2 regions of the Paenibacillus sanfengchensis genome follow, and region 1 is predicted to be linked to the other one. Evidence: predicted binding sites of a transcription regulator. Region 1 holds the regulator's gene; the other holds the start of a gene.
What was found. Region 1 encodes CtsR, which represses protease genes until heat stress. Its sites were predicted from a motif close to ATGGTCAATAAAGGTCAAACA; they were not measured.
Positions count from the first base shown of each region.

Region 1 (9,440 bases):
CTGCATCCAGCTTCTGGGCCGTGTTATCTCCGCCCTGCTGAATGATCGTTGCCTCATGATCGGGAAGCCCTTTATACTCCACAAGAAAAGCGCCAGCTTTGGCCATGGATGTGCGAAAGGCGAAATGATCCGAGAAATAATCATCAAACTCCCTCGTAAATTCTCCCGAAAAGAACTTTCCCCATAAAAAAGAGGGCCACTGCGTCAGAGTCCGCTGTTCCAACGAGGAAACGCTGCCGGAATGGGGATAGGCCAGGTTGAGAATTCCAAAGCCGAAGATCACCAGTAAAAAGAAAATTGTATTGAGTACATATCGTAATTTCATCCTGCTCCTCCTCGTCAAAACCGATAGTAGAGAAACGGGTTATAGGAACTGCCCACCAACAAAATCGTGGCGAGAATTAAGATCGCCGCATTAAGCGCCTGGCTCCCCACGACGGTCAGCCCCCTCCCGAGTCTCGGGGAAGATTGAGCGATCCATCGGATTCCCCGCACGACCAGCGGCGTCGAAAGCAGGACGGCTGCGAGAAACAGCAGCAAATTGTCATGCATATAGAATTCCAAATACGGGTTGGCGAATTCCCGGCGGTATAAACCGAACATCGTAAGAAGCGCTTTGATTCCCTCGGAAAGGTCGGTGAAATAGAACCACACCCAGCCGACCAATATCGCGATGACCGCGTAAAGATGAGCGATAAACGCAGGAACTTTAGCCATCCATCTCCCGAGAAATTGGCGCTCGAGATAAATCAGCATCCCGAAATAAAGTCCCCAAATGATGAAATTCCAGCTTGCCCCGTGCCAAATGCCGGTCAGAAACCATACGACAAACAGGTTGCGCAGATAGAATCTCTGGTTTCCTCCAAGCGGGATATACACATAATCGCGGAAAAATCCGCCCAAGGACATGTTCCAACGCCGCCAGAATTCCCCCGCGGACTTGGAGATGTAAGGATAATTGAAATTTTCCCGCAGGGTAAAACCGAACATTCTGCCCAAGCCGATGGCCATATCCGAATAACCCGAGAAATCAAAGTAAATCTGCAAGGCGAACAAGGTAATGCCAAACCACATCCCTAACACGGAAGAGGTTGCCGAGCTCGGATTCAGCAGCTGAGCAGCCGCCTCACCGAGCAGGTTGGCCAGCAGCACTTTTTTCCCCAGCCCCAACAGGAACCGCGAAATCCCTGCACTAAACCCCTCCAGGGTGACTTGCGGATGCTCGATCTGCCTTTCGATATCCGTATATCGGATAATCGGACCGGCCACCAGATGCGGAAAAAAAGAGACATAAAAGAGTACTTTCTTCGGCGACCGGGGAGCGCGGATCGTCCCTTTGTAGACGTCAGTCAGATAACAAATCAGCTCGAAGGTGAAGAAGGAGATGCCAATCGGCAGTTTCACTTCCGGAACCGGAAGGTTCACCGGCAGAAGCAGATTCAGATTCTCAATCAGAAAGCCGGCATATTTAAAAAAACCCAGCATGCCGATGTTCACGACAATGGAGGCGACAAACAGGGCTTTAGCCAGGTTAGTCCCCCTTGCCCGCTCGATGCCGAGCGCAAAAACGTACCCGAGCATCGAGGCCAGAAGGAGTAATATAACCCAAAGCGGCTCCCCCCATGCATAAAAAACATAGGAAAATACAATCAATACCCAAATGCGGTATCCCGAATTTTTGGAGATAAAATAAGCCGCGAGCAGCAGAGGCAGAAAGAGATACAGAAAGATCAAGCTTGAAAAAACCATGGCGATACGTAAACTCCCCTCTATCTTTAAACATCCGAGGAGAAGTATAAAAGATGAAACTTAACAATCTGTTCAGCAAAGCTTAACAAAAACTTACCATTTGCTTATCAATTTCAGACACAAGTTTTATGATCTTTTATCCCACTCCATAGATTACTTTTTATTCCACTCCACAGAATTAGATGAACGAGGGCCCCAAAATGTTAGAAAGCCCGATTACGGTTTATTCAGCCAGGGGAAAACGTGTCTCAAACACGGTGCATTGCGGGTTGCTTGCTACCGAGATTTGGCCTTGATGAACGTCAACGATGCTTTTGGCAATAGCAAGCCCAAGTCCCGTTCCTCCCGTCGACTTGGAACGGGAGCCCTCAACACGGTAGAAGCGGTCAAAAAGGAAGGGGAGGCTGCTTGAGGGAATCTCTTGGCCATAGTTGGTAAACTTCACGCTGGCCCACCCCTCCTCCGCGCCGACCTGGATATCGATATATTTTCCCTCGGTCCCGTATTGAATGGCGTTGTTCATCAAGTTTTCAAAAGCGCGAACCAGCAAATCCCCGTCAGCCAGAATAGGCACCTGCTTGCGACCCACCGTAACGCGGCAGACCATCCCCGTCTGTTCCAGACTGGGGACGAATTCTTCGGCAAGCTGGCAGAGGAAACCTACCAGGTCAAGCTCGGATAGCTGCAACGGCAGCCCGTTATGGATGCGGGTGTATTCAAACAGTTGGTCGATCAGCTTTTTGAGGTCCTGTGACTTTTCATAGGCAATGTTAACATAATAGCGCAATTCGGTCTCATCTTTGTAACGATCTTCTTCAATGGCTTTAAGAAAACCCAAAATCGAGGTAAGCGGTGTCCTGAGATCATGGGAAACGCCCGTAATCAGATCGTTCTTCGAGCGCTCCGCACGGCGTTCCTCCTCGATGGAGCGGCTGAGCCGGTCCGCCATACTGTTGATGCTTTCGGAGACTTTGGCCAGTTCCCCGGTCTGGGCGGGAATCTTCCGGTCCAGCCGCCCCTCCGCTATTTCCTCAAGCCCGCCGGTGATTTCCTGCAGCGACGAATGGAGTCCCTTCATCGCCCTATCCAGATTTTCCGCCATATTCCCCAATTCATCGGCGGTCCGCACCGGGATCCGCACATCAAGGCGGCCCAGGCCGACTTCCACCAACGCTTGGTCAAGCTCATTCAAATATCGGGTCGTTCCCCGCGTCAACAGCATATAAATCGTGACGAATACCGCCACACCCACGACCGCCATGGCCGGTACGGAGCCGATTTGTTGGATCACTTCCCGGACCGCCCAACGGAAAGGCGAGACGAACGGCGACTCCCGCAGTTCAAGGATGTAAGCCGCCAACTGGTGACACACAAATAGCATGGAAACCGTAAGCAACAAACTGCCCACGCCAAACAGCAAAAATTTCAAACGCAACGACATTAACCGCTTCATTTTCATATTCTGAACCTCTGCCTTTTCAATCGGCTTCCATCTTGTAACCGATACCCCATATCGTTTTTATGAAGCTGGGGTTCTGCGGATCCCGTTCGATTTTTTCGCGCAGTCTGCGGATGTGCACCATGACTGTATTTTTCGACTCCATATATTGTTCCTTCCAGACCTCCTCATAGATGCGGTCCATGCTCAGCACGATGCCGCGATTGACGGCCAACAGCTTAAGCACCTCAAATTCGCGCGGTGTCAACTTGATTTCCCGCTGATCCACGGTTACTTTGTGCATGGCGGTATTGATCACCAGATCGTCGATCACAATTTCGTCCTGGGCAGGGGGCCAGGCTTGTCTGGCAAACCGGTTGTAGCGCCGAAGCTGCGACTTGACCCGTGCGATCAGCTCCAACGGATTGAACGGCTTGGTAACATAATCGTCCGCCCCGATGCTGAGCCCGGCGATTTTATCCATGTCCTGACTCTTGGCGGACAACATAATGATCGGTGTATCGCGCGCTTCGCGAATGCGCATGCAGGCTTCAAGCCCGTCGAGCCTCGGCATCATCACATCCAGGATAATCAAATCCACATCGTGAGAATGCAGCAGCTCCAGTGCTTCCAAGCCGTCCGAAGCCGTTAATAGACGGTAACCTTCATTCCGCATGTAAATTTCCATGAGCTTGATAATTTCTTTCTCATCATCTACCAAAAGAATCGTTTCTCTCACTTGAAACAAGCCTCCTTGATTTCTACCTACTATTTCGTCAAAAAGGCCCTTCTTTCCTGTACGTTTTCGAAATCAAAAACGGACCTGCAGCGATTGCAGGTCCGTAAGGACATCACATTCATACGTTAGGCGTTTTCGAAAAAGTCCCGGTTTTCTCCACGGTCAGCGAGCCATCCAGCTCGTCAATCGTGAGCGAGTCGCCCTTCTTCACGTGACCGGTCAGCAGTTCCTCGGACAGACGGTCTTCGATATGCTTCTGGATCGCCCGGCGGAGCGGCCGCGCCCCGTAAGCCGGGTCGAACCCTTCCTTGGCCAGGAAGGCTTTGGCTTTGTCGGTCAGCACGAAGTCGACGTCATACTCCCGCAGCCGCTTGCGCAGCTCCTCGGACATGAGGGTGACGATTTGACCGATATGAGCTTCCTCGAGCGAGTGGAAAACGATGATTTCATCGATCCGATTGAGGAATTCCGGACGGAAGCTTTTCTTCAACTCTTCCATCACTTTGCCCTTCATGTTGTCGTAATCCGCTCCGGCGTCATCCACGGCGGTAAAGCCCAACCGCGTATTCCGCTTGATCGCTTCGGCCCCCACATTGGAGGTCAGAATGATCAGCGTATTGCGGAAGTCGACGACTCTGCCCTTGGAGTCGGTCAAACGGCCATCCTCCAGCACTTGCAGGAGAATGTTGAACACTTCCGGATGCGCCTTTTCAATTTCATCGAGAAGAACGACGGAGTACGGTTTGCGGCGTACTTTCTCGGTCAGTTGGCCGCCTTCCTCATAGCCAACGTATCCCGGAGGCGCGCCTACGAGACGGGCCGTGGAATGCTTCTCCATGTATTCCGACATGTCGATGCGGATCACGGCATTCTCGTCGCCGAACATCGATTCGGCGAGGGCCCGGGCCAACTCGGTTTTACCCACCCCGGTTGGGCCGAGGAAAATGAATGAGCCCATCGGGCGTTTCGGATCCTTCAGGCCGGCACGCGCCCGGCGGATCGCCCGGCTGACAGCCTTGACGGCTTCATCCTGGCCGATGACGCGTTCATGCAGAATCTGCTCCATATTCAGCAGGCGCTCGGTCTCTTCTTCCTTCAGCTTGCTGACCGGAATTCCCGTCCAGCTGGCCACGACCTGAGCGATATCCTCCGGCGTCACCTCGGAGTCCGTCCGGCCCTGCTTTTCTTTCCACTGATTCTTCGTGATATCCAACTCTTCGCGGATCTTTTGTTCCGTGTCGCGCAAGGCGGCGGCTTTTTCGAATTCCTGACTTTGCACCGCGGCGTCCTTCTCCTTGCGGATATCCTCCAAACGGTTCTCCAGCTGCTTCAAATTCGGCGGTACCGTGTAGGAGTTCAGCCTTACCTTGGAGCCCGCCTCATCGATCAGGTCGATCGCTTTATCCGGCAGGAAACGGTCCTGAATGTAACGGTCCGACAACTTCACTGCCTGCTCGATGGCTTCATCGGTAATCTTCACCCGGTGATGCGCTTCGTAACGGTCGCGCAGTCCGTGCAGGATTTGAATCGCTTCGTCCACCGACGGCTGGTCTACCGTAATCGGTTGGAACCGGCGTTCCAGAGCGGCATCCTTCTCGATGTACTTCCGGTATTCGTCCAGCGTCGTTGCCCCGATGCACTGCAGTTCACCGCGCGCCAACGCCGGCTTCAGAATGTTGGAGGCGTCGATTGCGCCTTCCGCGCCGCCGGCACCAATCAAGGTGTGCAACTCGTCGATGAAGAGGATGATATTTCCGGCCTGGCGGATTTCATCCATGATTTTTTTCAAGCGGTCTTCGAATTCACCGCGGTATTTCGTTCCGGCTACCACCGATCCCATATCCAGGGTCATTACCCGTTTATCGCGGAGCGTTTCCGGGATTTCGTTGTTGATGATCTTTTGGGCCAGCCCCTCGGCAATCGCGGTTTTCCCGACGCCCGGTTCCCCGATCAGCACCGGATTGTTCTTCGTCCGGCGGCTTAGCACCTGAATTACCCGTTCGATTTCCTTGCTGCGCCCAATCACCGGATCCAGATTGCCTTCCTTGGCAGAAGCCGTCAAGTCGCGGGCCAGGCTGTCCAAGGTCGGTGTATTTACATTGGCGGGCGTTCCATGGTGGCTTGAGACGGCTTCACTGCTGCCGAGCAGTTGAAGCACTTGCTGACGTGCCTTGTTCAGGCTGATGCCCAGGTTGTTCAGAACGCGGGCAGCCACACCTTCGCCCTCCCGGATCAAACCAAGCAAAATATGCTCGGTGCCGACATAGGTATGGCCCAATTTCCGGGCTTCATCCATCGAGAGTTCGATGACTTTTTTCGCCCGCGGCGTATATGCAATATTGGAAGGCTGCTCCTGACCGCGACCGATCAGCGTTTCCACTTCGTCCTGGATTTTCTCCAGACCCAACCCCAAGCCGATGAGCGCTTTGGCAGCAATGCCTTCGCCTTCCCGAATGAGTCCAAGCAAAATATGCTCCGTTCCGATATTGTTGTGCCCCAGTCTGACAGCTTCTTCCTGAGCCAAGGCCAGCACTTTTTGGGCACGTTCCGTAAATCTTCCAAACATCATGTCTTTTGCACCTCCATAAATTAAGTCCGCTTCAGTTATTTACCCACTTTTTCGCGAATCAGCTTGGCGCGGTACATATCCCGCTCCCCAGGCGACAGATTCTCGCCGAACATCTTTTGTAAAAAGCCGGGCTGGGTCATGACGTTAAGTTCATTGAGCACTTGGGGGGACACATTATCTATTAACCCGACATCCACACCAAGCCGAACATCCGATAGCCGCTGTGCCGCTTCCTTCGAATCCATTATGGACGCATGGGACAAAATCCCGTACGATCGCATCACCCTGTCGGTCATCCGCAGCCGGGATTCGGTAAGCAGCTTGTTGCGGGCGTTCTTCTCATGTTCGATAATTTGCATGACAACGCCGTACAAATTCTCAATAATTTCTGCCTCGCTTTGTCCTAGTGTAATCTGATTTGAGATTTGAAACAAGTTGCCCATCGCTTCACTGCCTTCACCGTAAATTCCCCGGACCGTCAATCCCACTTGCGACACGGCCGAGAGTATCCGGTTAATCTGCTGCGTCAGCACCAGGGCAGGCAGATGCATCATGACCGAAGCCCGAAGCCCCGTCCCCACATTCGTCGGACAGCTGGTCAAAAAGCCCCGGTTGGCGTCAAACGCATAATCGACATGATCTTCAAAAATATCGTCGATGGCCGTCGCTTTTTCCCAAGCTTCCTGGACTTGAAGGCCCGGATACAGACATTGAATCCGTAAATGGTCCTCTTCATTGACCATGATGCTTAAGCTTTCGTCCTCGCTGATGAAAGCGGCACCTTTCCGGGATTCCCCCGCCAGGTTCGGACTGATCAGATGCTTCTCCACCAAAATCTTCTTGTCGAGCTCCTCCAAATCCGCCAGAAGCACCGGATGCAGCTTGCCGTAGCTCTGCAAACGCTCATCGCTTAAAGCGTCCTGCAGCAGCCTAAGCACCTCTTCGGACTGCTGGTTGGTCGCCAGCATCGGGAAAGGATGATGAACCAGGTTGCGGGCAATGCGCACGCGGGTACTGATCACAATCTCCGATTCCTTGCCGCCCCGGCTCATCCATTCGCTTAAAGGTTGCTGTGTAAAACGAAGATCAGGCATTCTGCACTCCCCCTACTCTGCGGAAATTTGCTTCTCAATCTCGCGAATTTGATCCCGAAGCGCGGCTGCTTCTTCAAACTCTTCCTGCAAAATCCGGTACTGCAACTCGCGGCGGAGGTCATCGAGCTTCCGCTTGACCTGGAGATGGCCGCCGGCCCGTTTCGGCACTTTCCCTACATGGACCGTGTTGCCGTGTACTCTTTTGAACAAGGGATCCAAGCGGTCGTTAAAATATTTGTAGCAGGAACTGCAGCCAAAGCGTCCGATTTTGCTGAACTGGGAATACGTCAGACCGCATTCTTCACAACGGATACTCTCCTTCGGTTTCGCCGCTGCTGCCGGCCCGTGAATACCTGGCTGAAATTCCATTAATCCCGAGAGCAGATTATGGATCGAGAAGCCTCCGCTCGTGCCCGGGATCATCTCTCCCTTCTCCCGCGCACATGCCTCACAGATATGAAACTCCGTTTTCTCGCCGTTGACGATTTTTGTGAAATGTAATGTGGCAGGGCGTTTACCGCATTCTTGGCATTGCATAGTTGTCCCTCCTCCAACAATGGATTGCCTTGGTTTTATTGCATGCTGCCGTTAGCCGGGTAAAGTTAGCCAAGTAAAGAGATCAGCATTGCCTTCATAATTCTGGCGCGAATCTGGTCCCGGTAAGGCAGTTTCACCATCAGCACTTCCCTGGAAATCGCGGCCCTCATCAGCGCCGCTTCCCTGCTGCTTAAAAAACGGGCCTCTTCCAGTTGATAAATAAGTCCTTCCGCCGCCGTCTGGCCGATCTCTTCACTTATCATCTGGTGGAGGTACGTGTGCAGGCTGTTGGCACCCGGCAATTCGATCCGCCTGATGCGTACGTACCCGCCGCCGCCGCGTTTACTCTCCACCAAATATCCCTTTTCCACCGTAAACCGCGTACTGATTACATAGTTAATCTGTGACGGCACGCAGCTGAACTTATCGGCCAGATCATTGCGCTGAATTTCAATCGCCCCTTCCGGGCTTTCATGCAAGATACTTTTGAGATATTTTTCAATGATGTCGGAGATATTACGCATGACCCATCCTCCATTATTTAAAGCAGTTCTATCTGGTATGACTATCTGTATTGACTTTCTTGCATTGGATTGACTTTGACTTTCTTTGACTTTAATCTCATTATACCATAAATTATGCTTTTGCCAAGGGGGCACTCTTATCTTCAGTGTGAGCGCCCTGCGGTCAAAATATTCCTCCAGGCTTCCGAAGGTGCAAAAACAAAGGCGGTAACGAAAACGAGGCTTCTGGCTTTTTGATCCTGCCTGGAACACAAATTCCTGCAAATCTGCAGGAATTTATGGGAGTTAAGCCCCTCTGTGCGATATTCCTGCAAATCTGCAGGTTTTTTTTGTTGCTGGGGCTCCCCTCAAGAAAAAGGCCGAAAATTCCTGCACTTTTGCATCCTTTTCGCTCTTCGGGGCACAAACGTTCGGAAATACCTGCAGATTTGCATCAATTTGTATTAGAGCATACAAAAAGAGCACCACCGCTTCATACGGTAGTGCTCTTTCTTAGTTGCTTGGCAACGTCCTACTCTCCCAGGACCCTTCGGTCCAAGTACCATCGGCGCTGGAGGGCTTAACGGTCGTGTTCGGGATGGGTACGCGTGGAACCCCTCCGCCATCGCCACCAAACGTGTTCAGATGTTTGATCACCTGAAAACTGGATACGAAACGTGCTTTGCGTTTTAGTCTCCTCAAGTGCTCAGATCGGCTTGTTCAGCCTGACGCCACTTTTTGGAGTTGTTTTTGGATAAGCCCTCGACCGATTAGTACCTGTCAGCTCCATGCATTGCTGCACTTCCACCCC
Region 1 is NZ_JBAGJC010000020.1:66,235-75,674, forward strand. It holds gene V4U84_RS24865 (DHHW family protein) at 1-325, opposite strand, end outside; gene V4U84_RS24870 (MBOAT family O-acyltransferase) at 340-1,749, opposite strand; gene V4U84_RS24875 (sensor histidine kinase) at 1,973-3,208, opposite strand; gene V4U84_RS24880 (response regulator transcription factor) at 3,228-3,926, opposite strand; gene clpC (ATP-dependent protease ATP-binding subunit ClpC) at 4,045-6,495, opposite strand; gene V4U84_RS24890 (protein arginine kinase) at 6,531-7,589, opposite strand; gene V4U84_RS24895 (UvrB/UvrC motif-containing protein) at 7,602-8,126, opposite strand; gene V4U84_RS24900 (CtsR family transcriptional regulator) at 8,192-8,650, opposite strand; rRNA gene rrf (5S ribosomal RNA) at 9,149-9,265, opposite strand; partial or broken rRNA gene V4U84_RS24910 (23S ribosomal RNA) at 9,380-9,440, opposite strand, start outside.

Region 2 (9,440 bases), on a different contig from region 1:
CCCGACTTCTATTTGAAGGAGAACGGGGTGGTCATCTTTTTCCAATTGTATGACTATCTGCCATACGTGTTCGGCTTTCCCGAGTTTTATTTCTCCTTCCCTGAGCTGGGGATCAGGTAGAGGAAAGAGGTTTAGCAATAAAGTAAAAGCCTGCCGATTCGGCAGGCTTTTTTGCTGAGTATCCGATGGACGCAAAAATAGCGGGAACCCCTTGCTGGGTCGGCGTGGTGAGCTGGGTCGGCGCGTACCCAACTTCTCTAGCCGCCCCCTCAATAGCGGCCTTTTGAGCACTGAAGTTGCATCAAACCTGACAGGGTGCTACTTATTTTGAAACTTGTCGCCTCGGTGTGGCGAGTTGGATCCGGCGTGTCCCATTTCCCTAACCGCCGTCGCATGAGCAGCCTTGCAAGAAAGACGAAAATTAACGCTAACGGTTGCCACAGCCGTTATTTGTCCTGAAAACGCCAATTTCCCATTCTAACGGTCGCCACGGCGCCTATTTTCGCATAAACAGGCTGTTAAGGCGAGAATCCAGGGGAATAACGGCGCTCACAACCGTTAGAATTTCGAAAGGGCTACTTTTCGTTAAATAGCGGCTGCTACAGCCGTTAGAGTCCTCTCAGGCATTAGTACCAGCTGGAAAGGCAAAATAAAATTCCCCGAAAAAAAAGGAAGACTACGCCTTGCGTAAGATGGGGCTCCCATTTTTAACCACCCTCTTCTTTCATGTTAGGGTTAGTTCATCGCTAGTGGCTTTTGCGGCGCTATTTCCGCCCGATTCGGCTTCGGGGGAATCATAGCGATCAAAAAGGGCCTTATTGTCCTGTTGCTGGCCCCAAAATGATGGTTGGGTCCGCTTTTTCCAACAATAGGACCCTAAAAAGCCGCTATTTCACATCGACCAGCCGAATTCGACAAAATAGCGCCGCATAACGCCCTTATTTACCTGCACACCACCTGCACGGTTCACATAGGGAAGCCGGCGGCCTAAAAGGAGAATGCGCAGGCTTAATTTCCCCAGTTATTCTTCGTGATCAAATTGCTTATTGCAACGCTAGGACATGAGGGTCGAAATCCCCGGATTTAACGGAAAGAATTCCCGTTTATGCCGAGTTTTCGCGCATTAGGGCAGGTTCATTTCATCCGCGATTTCGACAGGAATCAGCTTGAATCGCTCCACATCCGCCAGACCGCGGTTCGTGATCCGCAGCTCGGGGATGACCGGCAGCGCGATCAGCGAAAACGTCATGAACGGGGCGTTCAGCGGGCTGCCGAGCGTCCGCCAGGCTTCTTCCAGCGCCTGGACCTGCTTGACGACGACCTCAAGCGGCTGGTCGGACATGAGCCCGGCGATCGCCATCGGCACGGCCGCCAGGACCTGGCCGTCCAATACGGCGATCATGCCGCCGCCCAGACGCGCGAGCTCATTGGCGGCAAAGGCCATATCCTCCGGGTCGGCGCCCATGACCAGGAGATTGTGGCTGTCGTGCGCCACGGTCGAGGCGACCGCACCGCGCTTCAGGCCGAAGCCTTGGGCGAAGGCCAGCGAGATCTCGCCGCTGCCGCGGTGACGGTCGATGCAGGCCAGCGCAAGGACATCCCGCTCCACGCTGGGGCGGATGAAGCCGTCTTCGACGGCCAGGCGCGCCCCGCCACGGGCCGTGCGCGCGCTGTTCTCGATGACCCGGATCACATTGACCCGGGTCTCGGCCGGCCCGGCGGCCGCGCCGCGCTTCGCGCTCGGCAGCGCGAAATCCCGCGCCTCCAGCGGCCGCGCGAGGTGCACCGACCGGCGGGCCGCCTCCGGATACGCGTAATCCGGAAAGTCCAGCCGAAGCTGGCCGCCGTCGTACACCACCGAACCGTCCGCGATCACGGTGGACGGTTCCATGCGCTCAAGGCTGCCGATCAGCAGCAGATCGGCGCATTTGCCCGGCGCGATGCCGCCGACGTCCCCGTCGACCCGGAAGTAACGCGCCGTGTTGATCGTCCCCATCTGGATGGCGGTCACCGGATCGACGCCTTCCTCGATGGCCCGGCGGACGACATGGTTCATATGCCCCTTCTCAATCAGGGTCTGCGGGTACACGTCGTCCGTCACCAGCATGATGTTGCCGGGATAGACATGGTCTTCGGTCACGACCTTGATCACTTCCTTCACATCATGCCAGGCCGATCCTTCACGGATCATCAGGTGCATGCCCAGCTGCAGCTTGAGCAGCCCTTGCTCCTTCGTGACGGTCTCGTGGCACGAGGTCACCCCGGAGGCGATATAAGCCTGGAGGAGCGGCTCCTCCTCGCTCGGAAAGTGCCCGGTGACCGCCTTGCCGGCCCGGATCGTGGCCGCGATCTCGCCGGTCATTTTGGGATCGCCGTACACGACCCCTGGGAAGTTCATGACCTCGCCGAGGCCTTCGACGCCATCCCAGGTCATCCCGTCTTCAATGTCGGCGACATCCAGGGCCGCCCCGGCATCTTCCAGATGATCCGTGGCCGGAACGCAGGAAGGGAAGGTCGTATATACCTTGAGCGGCAGTCCCCGGCCTTCCTCATGCATCCAGCGTACCCCGTCCGCTCCGAAGACGTTGGCGATTTCATGCGGATCCATAAACACGCCCGTCGTCCCTTTGGCTAAGGCCGCTTTGGCGAATTCGGTGACCGAGAGCATCGTGCTCTCGACATGCATGTGGCCGTCCAGCAGCCCGGGAACGATAAACCGTCCCGCCGCATCGATGACCGCGGTCCGCTCGCCGATCGTATGGCTGGCATCGCCGACATAAGCGATCCTTCCGCAGGCGATCGCGACATCCGTGCCCGCCTGGAGCTTTCCCGTATAAACGTTGACCAGAGTTCCGTTCTTCACGACCAGATCGGCTTTGCGGGTGCCCGCGGCCACCTCGGCCAGTTGACGGCTCACTTCGGTTAACTTGCTTCTCTTGACTGGTTTCATTCGCTCACTCCTTGCTGGGTAAACTGGCTAAAAAGTAATGTACTTATTCTTCCACCGAATTCGCGTAAAAGCAAGAAAAAGACTGCCCCGCCGAGCGCAAGGGCTCGTGAGGCAGTCTTGCCGTTAGCGGTTATTCGATTACACGCCCTGCGGCGTAACCTTCTCGATCACGCGGTCGATCAAGCCGTATTCCTTGGCTTCGGCGGCGCTCATGAAGTAGTCGCGGTCCGTATCCTTTTCGATCCGTTCCAACGGCTGACCGGTCCGTTCCGCCAAAATTTTGTTCAGCTTGTCGCGCATTTTCAGAATGCGGCGGGCCCGGATTTCGATATCCGTAGCCTGGCCTTCGGCACCGCCAAGCGGTTGGTGAATCATGATTTCGCTGTTCGGCAGCGCGTAGCGTTTGCCCGGCGCACCGGCATTCAGCAGGAAGGCGCCCATGGAAGCCGCGAGACCCACGCAGATGGTGGAAACGTCGGACTTAATGAATTGCATCGTATCAAAAATGGCCATACCGGCTGTGATGGAACCTCCAGGGCTGTTAATGTACAAATGGATGTCTTTCCCCGGATCCTCCGCGTCCAGAAACAGCATCTGAGCGATGATGGAGTTGGCGACAACGTCATTCACCTGGGAGCCCAAGAAAATGATGCGGTCCTTCAGCAGTCTGGAGTAAATGTCGTAAGCGCGTTCGCCGCGGTTACTTTGTTCAACGACCATAGGAATATAACTCACCGATAAAACCTCCTCATTAATGGATCAAGTTTAATAAATCAGAACCACTTCCTGGCCCAAGCATCGTCGGGAATCCCGTAGCCCGTTCGCGCCAGACTTATATCCCGGGAAAGGCCGTGTGTCAGCCTTGAGCCCAATCGGTTCAATCAATTAAAGAATTGACGGAATCGATGAATATTAACCTCATCATAAACAATTTCAAACAGAAAGTCAAAGAAAGTCAAACTCTAGGTAATAAAAAAGCCCAAACTCAGGGCGATGATGATAACAGGCTGCGCAACCCAGTTCAGTGCTGCGGATGTCTGTCATTTAAGTAAGATGGCGCGCCCGCGAGGAATCGAACCTCGATCTCAGGCTCCGGAGGCCTACGTCATATCCATTGGACCACGGGCGCATGATTTAAGAACAACAAAACTTATTATAGGACATCCGTTTACGGATTGCAAGTTATATTTTGCGCTGTTAAAAGGCACCAATTGGGGTTTGTAAAACTTGGGTGTTTCTTCGGTTTTTTTGAAAGCAGTTTTGAAAATTTTTAGATCGAAATGCCTTTTGTAATGAAAACTAAAATAACAATAATAGCAATACTATAAAATTTTGTTAGTCAAAATAAAATTGTTTTTTTGTGTAGTAATTGACCTTTATCTTAACAAGGAGTATATTTGTTTTGTCAATAAAATAATGTGCTAATAACAAATATAACAACGATGTTATTAAAATCAATTACCGGAGTAAAAGAAAGGATGGACTTACCATGTCTCAAGCTGTTCCTTGCAATCCCCAAGCAACTGAAGAAGTGAAAGCGCTATTAAATTATTTGAGCGGGTTGTCCGGCAAAGGCATTATCACGGGGCAGCATACGCAAACCACAACACAGGAGGAACTGCATTACATTCGAGAGGCGACAGGGAAGCTCCCCGCCCTCTGCGGTTTCGAACTCTTGAGCTATTCCCCGAACATTAACTATGAAATGAGCGGCGAGGAATGTTTGCTTGAAGTCAATGAAAACAAAAATACGCTGCAAAACGCCTGGGATTGGGTGACCAACGAAAAAGGATTGCTCACATTTACCTGGCATTGGTTCTCTCCGCTCGGCGGGAAGGATAAGAGCTTCTATGCGGAGCATACCGATTTTGATGCTTCTCGGGCGATTGTGGAAGGAACCGCCGAGCACAAGGCGTTGTTGTCGGATATGGACTATGTGGCCGACATCCTTAAGGAATTCCGCGATAAACGGATTCCGATATTGTGGCGTCCTTTTCATGAAGCGGAAGGGGAGTGGTTCTGGTGGGGCAGCAAGGGCCCGGAAGTGGCCAAACAGCTGTATCTTCTCATGTATGACCGGTACACTCGTTTCCATGGGCTGAACAATTTGATCTGGGTTTGGAATTCGCCGCTGCCGGAAGGGTATGTCGGGGATGATAAAGTGGATATTATCTCCAGGGACTTGTACCCGCCGGCTCATGAGCATACCGACCTTCGGAAAGAGTACGAGGAGTTGATCCAAATTACGCCGACGGAGAAACTGGCGGCTCTGGGGGAAATCGGATCCATCCCCAGTGTGCCCGATCTTGCGGAATCGCGAATTCCGTGGCTGTGGTTCATGACCTGGTCCAACGATTTCGGCAAGACGGAGTTGTTCACGTCGAAGGAAGAACTGCGCCGGGCTTACCATCACGAATACGCCGTTACACTGGATCGGCTGCCTAAGCTATATTAATCCGTTGAGGAAATTTTGCGAAGAAGCGTAAACAGCCCCTTGTCGAAAAGGGGCCGTTTTTGTATTCATGACACCGAGGGGCGGAAGACATGAACTTTGTCAGAGTATTGAACGACATTAAGCTTAGGAACAAACTGTCTCTGACCTTTATCACTGTCGCGGTTATTCCGCTGCTGGTTAGCGGGGTATTCTTTACCGGCAAGCTGCGCGAAATCATGGTCAAGGATGCCTTCAAGCAAGCGGCGGACAATGTGGATCGCGTACGGAAACGGACCGAAGAAGTCATCAAGGTGCCGCTCGATATCTCCTATCAACTTTCCAATGACAGCCGATTGAAATCGGTGGTGAGCCGCAGCTACGACAGTTACATCGAGGTGATCCAGACCTACCGCCAATATACGGAAATCCGGGACTACATGAGGCTGTACAAGGAGGTAAAAGCCATCCGGCTCTATACGCCAAACCCGACGATGCTGAACAACTGGGAGTTCATGCAACCCGATGCCAAGACGGAACAGGCGGATTGGTACAAGGTGGCTTTGGGCAAAAAAGGGCTGGCCGGCTGGGGATTCATACAGGATGAGCGGGATCAGAAGTACTACCTGAGCTTGGTGAGAAAAATCAGCCTCGACGATCCCGGTCAGGAAAGCGTGCTTGTCATCAATGTTAATACAGCCCTGCTGAACTCGATTATTTCACAGGAATCCTTTCAAACCATGATCGTTGACGACCACAACAATATCGTGGCAGCAAACCGGCCGAATCTGTACGGCAAAAATCTCGCCGAAGTGCACGCCGGTGACAGTATGCTTACGCAAAGCGAAGGAAGCTTCGATGCCGTCATGGACGGGAAGGCGTCCAAGGTCGTCATCGCCAGTTTAATTCCGCAGAGCAGTTGGAACGGCTTGCGGGTGATCTCGGTGTTTTCCGTATCGGACATCGTCCGTGATGCAAACGGTGTTATCCGGCTAGCCGCCTTGGTCATCGGAGGCTGCCTCGTCGTCGCCGTCTTGCTCGTCCAGGCATCGGCATCGCTCATAACGGGCCGGCTGCTGCGTTTGAGCAAGCATATGTCCAAAGTCGGAACAGGTTCCTGGAATGCTTATCTCGACTTGGACGGCAAAGATGAAATCGGCCAGCTGTCCCACCGGTTCAACGCTCTGGTCGGCAGGCTTAGCCAACTGATGCTGGAAGTGGAGGAGACCAACCGGCAGAAGCGGCTGCTGGAGCAAAAGCAAAGCGAGATCAAGTTTAAGATGTTGGCCAGCCAAATCAACCCCCATTTCCTGTTCAATACGCTGGAATCGATTCGGATGGAGGCCCATCTGCGGGGAGAGGAAGATATAGCGCAGGCGATCTGGCAGCTTAGCACGTTGATCCGCAGCAGTTTGGAAGTCGGCAACGGAAAAATTCCGCTTTCCGAGGAGATTGCCATGGTTCGCTGTTACTTGGAGCTGCAAAAATTCCGTTATGAGGACCGGCTGCAGTATAAGCTGGAACTTGCGCCGGGGATTGGGGAGGTCGAGATCCTGCCCCTGATCATTCAGCCGCTGGTGGAGAACTCCATTCTCCACGGGTTGGATCAGAAAGAGGACGGCCCCACATCTATCACTATACGGGCGGACTATAGCGAAGACGGCCAGGTGCTTGTGGAGATTTCGGACGATGGGGCAGGGATTGTGCCGGGGAAACTTGAAAGCTTGGTAAGAGAGCTCCAGGAACCGGAGGAAACCGGTCAGCGGATTGGGCTCCGCAATGTCCATGACCGCCTGAGGCTTACCTATGGTGAAGGCTCGGGACTTTCGATTGAAAGCAAAGAGGGTGAGGGAACCCGGATTTCATTTTGCATACCTAGGGGAGGAGAATCGAATGTTCTCAGTGATGATCGTTGACGATGAGCCAAAACTGCGTCTTGGCCTGCAAACCTTGATTCCGTGGAAGGAGCTGGGCTATGAGGTGACGGATACCGCGGCTAGCGGAAAAGAAGCACTTCGGGCTCTTGAAGAAGTGGTTCCTGACTTGCTTGTGGTTGATATCCGCATGCCCGGGATGAACGGATTGCAACTGCTCCAAGAGATTCGTCAGCGGGGATGGAACGTGCATGCGGTCGTGCTCAGCGGGTATGCCGACTTTGAATATGCCCGCCGTGCGCTGCAGTATGACGTCGAGGGGTACTTGCTCAAGCCCGTTAATAAAGAGGAAATGTCAGCCCTTCTTGAAAAGCTCCATGCCCGACTGGCTGCGGAACAACTGGAGAAACAGGTACAGCGGGAGACGTACACCCGGGAATGGTTGGTGTATTCTCTGCTGTCCGGTTCGTTTGAAGCGGAAGGCGGGGCCCTCGACACCTTGTCCGGCTCGCTTGGAATGGATTGGCCGAGGTATCAGGTCGTCATGTTGGATTTTCCGGGCATCCGGTCGGAGAAGGACGAGCGAATTGGCCGCTTTCGGGAGCGGTTGGCCAAGACATACGCCTCGGACGCCCGCAGCGTCGTTTTGGCCTTTGCCTCGTATATCGTGCTGCTCCTTGGAAGCCCGCCTGTGGGCGATGTCGAACGGGCTCGCTTTTACCGTGAACTGCAACTCCTGGCAGAGGAGCTGCGAGGGGAGATGAATGCCGCGGCGGGCCAAACGGTGGGGCTGTTTCGCGATATCCCTGATTCGTTTCAGACCGCCCGCTCCCTGTTGGAACGCAGCTTTTTCTACGATAAAGGAAGGCTGCTTACATCGGAGACTCCACCCAGCTACCTAACGGCTGCTCTAGGCGGTAATTTGCCGGACAAGAAGGAATTGGCCTTCCGTATTTACTATTTGGTAGATGTGGGACATACGGAGGCGATCCAGTCGCTTCTGGACGGAGCGGCTGCACAGATGGTAGCCGAGGGGAAGGGGGAGGCGGAAATTCGGGAACAGTTCTTTTACCTCGCAAATGAAACGTCCCGAAAAGTCCCTGCCCCCCTTTGGGAAGAATCAGGTTATGCGGGAGGGCCGTCCGAATTTTTAACGGGCATCACCAGCCAACGGACCCTCCGGGAGCTCGTCACCTATGTTGCCGGTATATTGGAAAGACTGGCCCGTTGTGCCGATTATTCCAGCCGGGACAATGAAATCAAGCGAATGCTCGATTATATTGAACGGCATTATAACGAAAACCTAAAGCTGGAGACGCTTTCGGAAGTATTCAATTATAGCAGCTCTTACTTGGGTCAGCTTTTCAAAAATCAGACGGGGGAATATTTCAACACCTATCTTGACAGGGTTCGGATCGAAAAAGCGAAGGAGCTGCTGGCACAGGGTATGAAGGTATATGAAGTCGCTGAAAAGGCCGGCTATTCTAACGTGAATTATTTTCACAACAAGTTTAAAAAGATGGAGGGACAGTCGCCGTCATCTTTTCAAAAGAACGGTTCTCATGAAAATCGTTGGCGGTTTCTGAAATGAATGGTGATTTTGGAATGAAAACCGGCGGAATTCGCGATATGGTCTCCCGCTTCCGAGATGCCTTATGCTTGAAGCACGAAGGGGGAGGAGATAACGACAGAAGTGAAAGCGGTGCCAATAAAACAAGTGTAAGAGAGGGGAAATTACAGAAAATGAACAGGATGCAAAAACCTTTTGCACTGGCTGCGAAACGGGGAAAAACAAGCTTTGTTTTTTGTTTGACACTGTTTTTCTGGTTGGGGACGATGGGGTATACCGGTTCGGTGGGAGCGGCTTCTTCCTCGACCGTGAAGGCTTCCGCCAAACCGGCGAAGGCCGTAACCGTTACTTATAAAGAGGCGGTTCTGGAAGGGTATGGAATCGAGAAGCGTGGCCGCGTCCCTGAAGAGAAGGACACCTTGTATGACGGCGAAGGCTATATTTCCTTCTTTTTCGAGGAAGTTGCAAACGCTACCAAGCCGGTCGGAAGTGCGACATTCACTGTAAACGTCCCCGAGGGGGGCCTATATAAGCTGAGTGTGGGGTATTATCTTCCCCAGGGGAACGGTGACAAAGTGACGGCCATCCAGATAAATGGTGCGGGAGCCGGGGAAC
Region 2 is NZ_JBAGJC010000012.1:45,613-55,052, forward strand. It holds gene V4U84_RS20880 (PdaC/SigV domain-containing protein) at 1-120, shown strand, start outside; gene ade (adenine deaminase) at 1,124-2,950, opposite strand; gene clpP (ATP-dependent Clp endopeptidase proteolytic subunit ClpP) at 3,089-3,685, opposite strand; tRNA gene V4U84_RS20895 (tRNA-Arg) at 4,005-4,079, opposite strand; gene V4U84_RS20900 (glycosyl hydrolase) at 4,440-5,405, shown strand; gene V4U84_RS20905 (sensor histidine kinase) at 5,495-7,297, shown strand; gene V4U84_RS20910 (response regulator transcription factor) at 7,275-8,846, shown strand; gene V4U84_RS20915 (glycosyl hydrolase) at 8,999-9,440, shown strand, end outside.
Region 2: the regulator CtsR is predicted to act here: its motif matches at 3,892-3,912, upstream of clpP (ATP-dependent Clp endopeptidase proteolytic subunit ClpP).